Regions from separate parts of the Streptomyces sp. NPDC048521 genome, predicted to be linked through region 1. Evidence: predicted binding sites of a transcription regulator. Region 1 holds the regulator's gene; each other region holds the start of a gene.
The links. The regulator HrcA, encoded in region 1, represses chaperone genes, less so after heat shock. The targets are predictions, from matches to a motif close to TTNGCACTCNGNNNNNCNGAGTGCNAA.
Positions count from the first base shown of each region.

Region 2: a site for HrcA is predicted at 1,524-1,550, ahead of groES (co-chaperone GroES). Genes of this name have one in related genera too.
Region 3: a site for HrcA is predicted at 2,249-2,275, ahead of groL (chaperonin GroEL). Genes of this name have one in related genera too.

Region 1 covers NZ_JBICWR010000014.1:54,182-57,452, reverse strand. Annotated here, with positions in the region: gene dnaJ (molecular chaperone DnaJ) at 1-988, opposite strand, end outside; gene hrcA (heat-inducible transcriptional repressor HrcA) at 989-2,005, opposite strand; gene ACGFRF_RS28725 (MBL fold metallo-hydrolase) at 2,180-2,914, shown strand; gene ACGFRF_RS28720 (DUF3097 domain-containing protein) at 2,949-3,271, shown strand, end outside.
Region 2 covers NZ_JBICWR010000004.1:467,519-470,789, reverse strand. Annotated here, with positions in the region: gene groL (chaperonin GroEL) at 1-947, opposite strand, end outside; gene groES (co-chaperone GroES) at 1,069-1,377, opposite strand; gene ACGFRF_RS13095 (polysaccharide deacetylase family protein) at 1,698-2,516, opposite strand; gene ACGFRF_RS13090 (polysaccharide deacetylase family protein) at 2,513-3,271, opposite strand, start outside.
Region 3 covers NZ_JBICWR010000004.1:136,994-140,264, reverse strand. Annotated here, with positions in the region: gene ACGFRF_RS11595 (carboxylesterase/lipase family protein) at 1-308, opposite strand, end outside; gene groL (chaperonin GroEL) at 464-2,086, opposite strand; gene ACGFRF_RS11585 (cold-shock protein) at 2,385-2,588, opposite strand; gene ACGFRF_RS11580 (MoaD/ThiS family protein) at 3,032-3,271, opposite strand, start outside.

The DNA of each region.
Region 1 (3,271 bases):
CCTCCACGTGGACGACGAGGTCACCCCGGCCGCCGCCCCGCAGATGCGTGACGCCACGGTTGTGCAGCGGGATCGACTGACCGGACTGGGTGCCGGGCCGGATGTCGACCTCCTCCATCCCGTCCAGCGTCTCCAGCGGCACCTTCGTACCGAGCGCCGCCGCGGTCATCGGGATCGTGACCGTGCAGTGCAGGTCGTCGCCGCGCCGCTGGAAGGTCGGGTGCGGCAGCTCGTGGATCTCGACGTACAGGTCACCGGCCGGACCACCGCCCGGCCCGACCTCGCCCTCACCGGCGAGCTGGATCCGCGTGCCGTTGTCGACACCGGCCGGGATCTTCACGGTGAGCGTGCGCCGCGACCGTACGCGCCCGTCACCCGCGCACTCGGGGCACGGCGTCGGCACCACGGTTCCGAAGCCCTGGCACTGCGGGCAGGGCCGCGAGGTCATGACCTGGCCCAGGAAGGACCGCGTGACCTGGGAGACCTCGCCCCGGCCGCGGCACATGTCACACGTCTGGGCGGAGGTGCCCGGAGCCGCGCCCTCGCCGTTGCAGGTGTTGCAGACGACCGCGGTGTCGACCTGGATGTCCTTGGTCGTACCGAACGCGGCCTCGTCCAGCTCGACCTCGATACGGATCATCGCGTCCTGGCCGCGCCGGGTGCGCGAGCGTGGCCCGCGCTGCGACGCCGTACCGAAGAACGCGTCCATGATGTCGGAGAAGTTGCCGAAGCCACCGGCCCCGAAGCCGCCCGCGCCCGCGCCGCCCGACTGGGAGAGCGGATCGCCGCCGAGGTCGTAGACCTGCTTCTTCTGCGGGTCCGACAGCACCTCGTAAGCGGCGTTGATCTCCTTGAACCGCTCCTGGGTCTTCGGATCGGGGTTGACGTCCGGGTGCAGCTCGCGCGCGAGCCGACGGAACGCCTTCTTGATCTCATCCTGCGACGCGTCGCGGCGCACGCCGAGAACGGCGTAGTAGTCCGTGGCCACTTAAGACTCCGCCAGGATCTGTCCGACGTACCGTGCCACTGCGCGTACCGCTCCCATCGTTCCCGGGTAGTCCATGCGGGTCGGTCCGACCACGCCGAGCTTGGCAACCGCCTCGCCGCCCGAACCGTAGCCGACCGACACCACGGAGGTGGAGTTGAGTCCTTCATGGGCGTTCTCGTGGCCGATGCGCACGGTCACGCCGGGGTCCTTGGCCTCGCCGAGGAGCTTGAGGAGCACGACGTGCTCCTCCAGGGCCTCCAGGACGGGCCGGATCGTGAGGGGGAAGTCGTGCCCGAAGCGGGTGAGATTGGCGGTGCCGCCGATCATCAGCCGCTCCTCGTTCTCCTCGACGAGTGTCTCCAGGAGAGTGGAGAGCACCGTGGAGACCGTACCGCGGTCCTCCGGCTCGAAGGCGTCCGGCAGGTCCTCGACCAGTCTCGGCACGTCCGTGAACCGGCGGCCCGCGACCCGGCTGTTCAGCCGGGCCCGCAGATCCGCCAGCGAGGTCTCGCCGAACGGCGCCGGGCAGTCGACCATCCGCTGCTCGACCCGGCCGGTGTCCGTGATCAGCACGAGCATCACGCGCGCGGGAGCGAGCGAGAGCAGCTCCACGTGCCGGACGGTGGACCGGGTCAGCGACGGGTACTGCACGACGGCGACCTGCCGGGTCAGCTGCGCGAGCAGCCGCACCGTGCGCGCCACGACGTCGTCGAGGTCGACGGCGCCCTCCAGGAAGCTCTGGATCGCCCGCCGCTCGGGCGCGGTCATCGGCTTGACGCCCGCGAGCTTGTCCACGAACAGCCGGTAGCCCTTGTCGGTGGGGATGCGCCCGGCGCTGGTGTGCGGCTGGGCGATGTACCCCTCGTCCTCCAGGGCGGCCATGTCGTTTCGGACGGTCGCCGGGGAGACGCCGAGGTTGTGCCGCTCGGTGAGCGCCTTGGAACCCACCGGCTCCTCGGTGCCGACGTAGTCCTGGACGATCGCGCGCAGCACCTGCAGCCTGCGTTCACTCAGCATCCGCGCGCACCTCCAGCACGTCGTCCCCTCGGCCCGTCAGGTCGTCCGCCTGGCACTCTTCCCGTGCGAGTGCCAGACTTCCCCGGCCCAGTGTACGGCTGTCAGGTACGCACTGGGCAAGGTCGGGTCCCGTCCCTACCGGCTCGTAACCCCGCGTACCGCTAGCGTCGCGGTATGACGGTGACTTGGGAAGAGCTGGGGTGGGAACGGCTGGCCGCCGGTGTCGGGCGGTGCCGGCTGCCCGGCTGGGACTGCACGGTGGGCCTGATCCTCGGCGAGGGTACGGCACTGGTGGTGGACGCCGGCTCGAGCCTGGCCGAAGGGGCGCGGGTGCGGGCCCGGGCCCAGGAGCTGTCCGGCGGCCGTGTGACCCATCTCGCGCTCACCCATCCCCACTTCGACCACGTCTTCGGGACGGCCGCGTTCGCCGGGACCGAGGTGTACGCGGCGGTGGGCGTCGACGCGGTGTTCGCCCACGAGCGCGGGGAGCTGCGCCTGGACGCGATCCGCAACGGGCTGCCGGTGGCCGACGCCGACGAGGCGGTGGACGCGCTGGGCCCGCCTCGGCACCTGGTCTCCGGCGAGTGGACCCTCGACCTCGGCGGCGGGCGCCAGGCCCTGCTGGCCAACGTGGGCCCCGGGCACACCGCCTACGACCTGGCGGTCCTGGTCCCCGGCTCCGTTTCCGGCGGGCCGGAGGTGGTCTTCTGCGGTGACCTGGTCGAGGAGTCCGGCGAGCCCCAGGCCGGCCCGGACGCGGTCCCGTCCCGCTGGCCGGACGCGCTGGACCGGCTGCTGGCGCTGGGCGGTGACGACGCGCTGTACGTGCCCGGGCACGGAGCGGTGGTGGACGCGGGCTTCGTACGACGGCAACGCGAGGAGCTGGCAGCGCGTTTCGGCGTGTCGTGAGCCTCGGTGCGCGGCTTCTCCTATCGTCATCCGAATGCGCCCACCCGTCTCCCGCAACCGCCCTTCCCACGAGGGCCCTTCGGGCCCGCGCCCTCGTGTGTACTCCGCCGACCTGACACCGCCGTGGAAGAAGCCGAAGCCGGTCCCGGAGGTACCGGCCGAGCCGGGGCTGGTGGTGGAGGAGCCCGGCACCGGGTTCTGCGGGGCGGTGATCGGCTGCGAGGCGGGCACGGTGACCCTGGAGGACCGCTTCGGCAAGCACCGGGTGTTCCCGATGGAGCCGCGCGGCTTCCTGCTGGAGGGCAGGGTCGTCACCCTCGTACGGCCCCCCTCGGGTCCGGTACGCCCCGCCCGTAC
Region 2 (3,271 bases), on a different contig from region 1:
ACGTCGATGCCGACCTGGTCGAGCTTGAGGCCGACCTCCTCGGAGATGACGGTGGCGCCGGTGAGGACGGCCATGTCCTGCAGCATCGCCTTGCGGCGGTCGCCGAAGCCGGGGGCCTTCACCGCGACGGCGTTGAAGGTGCCGCGGATCTTGTTGACCACCAGGGTCGACAGGGCCTCGCCCTCGACGTCCTCGGCGATGATCAGCAGCGGCTTGGAGGAGTTGGACTGGATGACCTTCTCCAGCAGCGGCAGGAGGTCCGCGATGGCGGAGATCTTGCCCTGCGTGATGAGGATGTACGGCTCGTCGAGGACGGCCTCCATGCGCTCCTGGTCCGTCACGAAGTACGGCGACAGGTAGCCCTTGTCGAAGGCCATGCCCTCGGTGAAGTCCAGCTCCAGGCCGAAGGTGTTGGACTCCTCGACGGTGATGACACCGTCCTTGCCGACCTTGTCCATCGCCTCGGCGATCAGCTCGCCGACCTGCTGGTCCTGGGCGGACAGCGCGGCCACGGCGGCGATGTCGGACTTCTCGTCGATCGGGCGGGCCGTGGCGAGCAGGTCGTCGGAGACGGCCTTGACCGCGGCGTCGATGCCCTTCTTCAGGGCGGCCGGGGAGGCACCGGCGGCGACGTTCTTCAGACCCTCGCGGACGAGCGCCTGGGCCAGGACGGTGGCGGTGGTGGTGCCGTCACCAGCGATGTCGTTGGTCTTGGTCGCCACCTCCTTCACCAGCTGCGCGCCGAGGTTCTCGTACGGGTCCTCGATCTCGACCTCGCGGGCGATCGTGACACCGTCGTTGGTGATGGTCGGGGCGCCGAACTTCTTGTCGATGACGACGTTGCGGCCCTTGGGGCCGATCGTCACCTTCACCGTGTCGGCCAGCTTGTTGACGCCGCGCTCGAGGGCGCGACGGGCGTCCTCGTCGAACTTCAGGATCTTCGCCATGACAGCGGGAGCCCTCTCGGAAATCTGTGGGAGTAAAAAGACACTGCGCCCCGGGCGCCCGGCTTCTTATCGATCGCGGGGGCCAGGGGCGCAGCCATAAGCAAAGGTTCTGCTCGAGGTGTTACTTCTCGATGATCGCGAGGACGTCGCGAGCCGAGAGGACGAGGTACTCCTCGCCGTTGTACTTCACCTCGGTGCCGCCGTACTTGCTGTAGAGGACGACGTCGCCGACCTTGACGTCGAGCGGAAGGCGCTCGCCGTTCTCGAACCGGCCCGGGCCCACGGCGAGGACGGCGCCCTCCTGGGGCTTCTCCTTCGCAGTGTCCGGGATGACCAGGCCAGAGGCCGTGGTCTGCTCGGCGTCCAGCGGCTGGACCACGATGCGGTCCTCGAGCGGCTTGATGGCAACCTTGGAGCTGGCGGTCGTCACGATCCGACCTCCCCCTTCGGAGATCTCACGGGGTTAACTGTCTGAGGTGGCGACCAGGTCGATCCGTCGTCGCGGGTGCCGGACCTGCCCGTCGCTTTGTTGGCACTCTCCAGTGGGGAGTGCCAGAGCCGAGACTATGACCGCGATTAGCACTCGGTCAAGCGGAGTGCCAATGCCGTGCGGCGCGTCGGCCGGGTTCGGGGTGCGTCGAGCGTGTCCGTGACCGGTGTCCGCCCGCCTCCACCGGGTGCTGCCGCCCTCCGGACCCCGCGGCCGGCCCTGGCGTGTCGCGTCCTCGGACGCCGTACGAGCCGGGTCTTCTACAGGTAGTCCTCGAGGCGCCCCACCGTCAGCCCCCGCTGCTGCACCCGCCGCAGGACCCGCGTCGTGCGTTCCCGCAGGGTCGGACCCGTGGACTCGTCCGGGCCGACCAGGACGATGTCGCCGGGGCGCAGGCGGTGCTCGCCCCGGGTGAAGACGAGGTCCGCCGGGGTCATCGCGGCGCGCCACAGGACGACCGTGGAGATGCCGCAGTCGGCCGCCGCGCGCACGGTGGTGGTGTCGTACGCGCCGTAGGGCGGGCGGAAGAGGCGGGGGCGGACGCCGAGGCGGGCCCGGAGCCGGTGCTGCTGGCCGCAGATCTCGGCACGCTGGGCGGCGTACGGCTGTCCGGCGAGCGCGCGGTGGTCGACGGTGTGGTTCTGGATGCCGGCGCCGAGCCCGCGCAGACGGGCGAAGTGGCCGTAGCCGGGGCCGGCGACGCTGTCGGTGAGGAACAGGCTGACGGGCAGGCGGAGTTCGCGGACCATGTCGACGAAGCGGGGGTCCTTCTCGGCGCCGTCGTCGTAGGTGAGGAAGACGACCGGGTCGCGGGTGGGGACGTGGTCCACGACGCGGGGCAGGGTGCGGCCCCCGGTGCGGGGACCGAGGGCGAGGGGCCGGGTGGTGGGCCGGGGCGGGCGGGCCAGGGGCGCGGACAGGCCCCAGTGGCGGTAGGAACGGTCGGGGGCGGGGCCGTGCGGGCGTACCCCTTCGGCCGCCTTCTTGCCGAGGCGTTCGATGGGGTCGACGGATTGCGCGCAGCCCGCGAGGAGGAGGGCCGCGGCGAGTGCCGCGGCCAGGCCCCGCGCCCGCCTCACAGGTAGTCCTCCAGGCGGGCCACGGCGTAGCCCTCGCGCGTGACCTTGTTCAGGAAGCGGCGCATGTCGTCGACCATCGTGCCGTCCCAGTCGTCCCGGCCGCGGAAGTGGGTGAGGACGATGTCGCCGCGGCGCAGCCGCCGGTCGTCCTCGCGGTACTCCCAGTGGTCGACGAAGACCTCCTCGTTCCAGATCGGCGCGTACTTGATGCCGCAGGCCTTCGCGGCGACCAGGGTGTCCTGGTTGTAGTTGCCGTACGGCGGGCGGAAGACGGTGGGCGCCTTGCCGAACTGACTCTTCATGACGGACTGCATGCCGCAGATCTCGTCCTTCTGCTCCTCGTAGGTCAGGCCCGGCAGGTAGGGATGGTGCAGCGTGTGGTTGTTGAGGGTGTTGCCGTGGGACTGCATCTTCCGGAAGTAGGCGTAGTCGTCCTTGACCAGGTAGTTGCTGAGGAAGGCGGTGTAGGGGATCTTCAGGTCCCGCATCATGGCGAGGAACTTCGGGTCCTTCTCCGCGCCGTCGTCGATCGTGAGGAAGACGACCTTCTGCCGGGTGGGGACCGTGGTGAAGACCGGTGGCAGGTCCCAGTCGTCCTGGTGGTCCACCTCGAAGCCGGCGCGGGCGGTGATCTTCGGCTTCACCGCGGGCGGTGGCGGAGGCGTCAGCGGGACCTGTTCGAGCCCCCAGCGCCGGGCGGCGGCGACCAGGCGGGCGTGTTCGGCGGCCTGGCCGCCCCCGTGGTCCCGGGCCTG
Region 3 (3,271 bases), on a different contig from region 1:
TCCGGGTCGGGGGTCCACACGTTCAGCGTGAGCCAGTCGTCGCCCGTGGGGCCGGCGGGCCGGGCCGAGGGGCCCAGTACGCCCGGCTCCTGCGGGGGCGGCGGGCCGAAGGCGTACGCCTCCCGCGTGCCGTCCCAGGGGCGGGCGCGGCGCGGGGCCTGGAAGCGGGCCGCACCGACCGGCGGTTCGGCGAAGGGGATGCCCCGGAACACCGCCAGCCCCTGCTCGCGCAGGCCGCGCACCGCGCCGGAGGCGGTGCGCACCACAGGGCCGTCGGTGCCGGGGGCCGGGGACTCGCTCGTCGTCATGCTGGCTCCTCACTGGTCATCGGGGCAACGCACGGGAGCGATCACGAGTGCCCCAGCCCCCCACCTGACCCCGGACACGCCCGAGGGCGGCACCCCCTGTCACAGACAGGGAGTGCCGCCCTCGCACGAAAGGACTGTGCCGATCCTGGGAAGGATCAGAAGTCCATGTCACCGCCCGGCATGCCGCCGCCGGCCGGCGCGGCGGCCTTCTCCGGCTTGTCGGCGATGACGGCCTCGGTGGTGAGGAACAGCGCGGCGATGGAGGCGGCGTTCTGCAGGGCAGAGCGGGTCACCTTCGCCGGGTCGATGATGCCCTCGGCGACCAGGTCGACGTACTCGCCGGTCGCGGCGTTCAGGCCGTGGCCCGGGGTCAGGTTGCGCACCTTCTCCACCACGACACCGCCCTCGAGGCCGGCGTTGACGGCGATCTGCTTCAGCGGGGCCTCGAGCGCGATGCGCACGGCGTTTGCGCCGGTCGCCTCGTCGCCGTCCAGCTCCAGCTTCTCGAAGACCTGGGAGGCCTGCAGCAGGGCCACGCCACCACCGGCGACGATGCCCTCCTCGACGGCGGCCTTCGCGTTGCGGACGGCGTCCTCGATGCGGTGCTTGCGCTCCTTGAGCTCCACCTCGGTGGCGGCACCGGCCTTGATGACCGCGACACCGCCGGCGAGCTTCGCCAGGCGCTCCTGCAGCTTCTCGCGGTCGTAGTCCGAGTCGCTGTTCTCGATCTCGGCGCGGATCTGGTTCACGCGGCCCGCGACCTGCTCGGAGGAGCCGGCACCGTCGACGATGGTGGTCTCGTCCTTGGTGATGACGACCTTGCGGGCCTTGCCCAGGAGGTCGAGGGTCGTGTTCTCGAGCTTGAGACCGACCTCCTCGGAGATGACCTCGCCGCCGGTGAGGATGGCGATGTCGTTGAGCATCGCCTTGCGGCGGTCGCCGAAGCCCGGGGCCTTGACGGCGACGGACTTGAAGGTGCCGCGGATCTTGTTGACGACCAGGGTCGACAGGGCCTCGCCCTCGACGTCTTCGGCGATGATCAGCAGCGGCTTGCCCGACTGCATGACCTTCTCCAGCAGCGGGAGCAGGTCCTTGACCGAGGAGATCTTGGAGTTGGCGATCAGGATGTACGGGTCGTCGAGGACGGCCTCCATACGCTCCATGTCGGTGGCGAAGTACGCCGAGATGTAGCCCTTGTCGAAGCGCATACCCTCGGTGAGCTCCAGCTCCAGACCGAAGGTCTGGGACTCCTCGACGGTGATGACGCCTTCCTTGCCGACCTTGTCCATGGCCTCGGCGATCAGCTCGCCGATCTGGGTGTCGGCGGCGGAGATGGACGCGGTGGAGGCGATCTGCTCCTTGGTCTCGACGTCCTTCGCCTGCTCCAGCAGGGCGGCGGAGACGGCCTCGACGGCCTTCTCGATACCGCGCTTCAGAGCCATCGGGTTGGCACCGGCGGCGACGTTGCGCAGGCCCTCCTTGACCAGGGCCTGGGCGAGCACGGTCGCGGTGGTCGTACCGTCACCGGCGACGTCGTCCGTCTTCTTGGCGACTTCCTTGACCAGCTCGGCGCCGATCTTCTCGTACGGGTCCTCGAGCTCGATCTCCTTGGCGATGGAGACACCATCGTTGGTGATCGTGGGGGCGCCCCACTTCTTCTCGAGGACGACGTTGCGGCCCTTGGGGCCGAGCGTCACCTTCACGGCGTCCGCGAGCTGGTTCATGCCGCGCTCGAGGCCGCGCCGCGCCTCCTCGTCGAACGCGATGATCTTGGCCATGTGAAGTGGTCCCTCCAGGACTGGGGGTGATTCCTTCGGACCGCGCCCGCGCCCGCGACGGACGGCTCGCCGGCCTCGTGGTTCCTTGCCCCACCCGGCCTGCGGGCCTCACCGACCCGGTCCTTCACTGTCACTCTCACCTTCAGAGTGCTAACGCAATGATTAGCACTCGGCATGGTCGAGTGCAAGCGCCTCCGGGGGTACAGGGGCGCCCGGCCGTCCGCGGACCCCGGGGCGCCGGGGCATGACGAAGGGCCCGCACCCTGTGCCGGTGCGGGCCCTTCGTGACAAGAAACGTTCAGGCGCTGAGGCGAACCATGTCGGCCTGCGGGCCCTTCTGGCCCTGCGAGATCTCGAACTCCACCCGCTGGCCCTCTTCCAGGGTGCGGTAGCCGTCCATCTGAATGGCGCTGTAGTGGACGAAGACGTCCGCACCACCGTCGACCGCGATGAAGCCGTACCCCTTCTCCGCGTTGAACCACTTGACGGTGCCCTGAGCCATGCCTAACTCCCCTATTACTGGCCCTTGCACAGATCCGCACTTCGCGGACCCGGGTCAGACCTCGCCCCCCATCGGACGGGGGCGTGCGCCGGAACGCGTCGACCGCGGCTGAATGTATCTGTCCAACTGCCGTCTGCAACAGGTCAATCGGACGAGAATTCCGGAAGGGCACGGCCCGGAATGTGCCGAGAATTCGCCCGAATTCAGGGCAAGTCGGGCTCCACAAAAAGAACAAAAGCCGCATAAAACCCGCATACTTTGGCTACTTCTTGTCGGGCTGTGCGGCGTGAATCCAGGGCCCGCAACCCGAAGGCCGCGACCGTGTTCCCCAACTCTACCGCGCTCAATCACACAGAATTGCCCCCTCCGCTTCTCTCACGGAAGGGGCAATCCGATGAACAATACGTAACCACTGTTACCGAAGGTAATGATCGGTCATTCGGTCAGCACCCGCCGGCGACGGCCGGAATGATCGAGACGCCGGCGCCGTCGGGGGTCGCCGTCTCGAGGCCCTGCTCGAAGCGGACGTCGTCGTCGTTGACGTAGACGTTGACGAACCGGCGCAGCTTGCCCTGGTCGTCCAGCACCCGGGCGGCGATCCCCGTGTGGTTCTTCTCCAGGTTCTCGATGACCTCGGCGAGGGTCCCGCCCTCGGCCGTGACCTCGGCCTGGCCGCCGGTGTA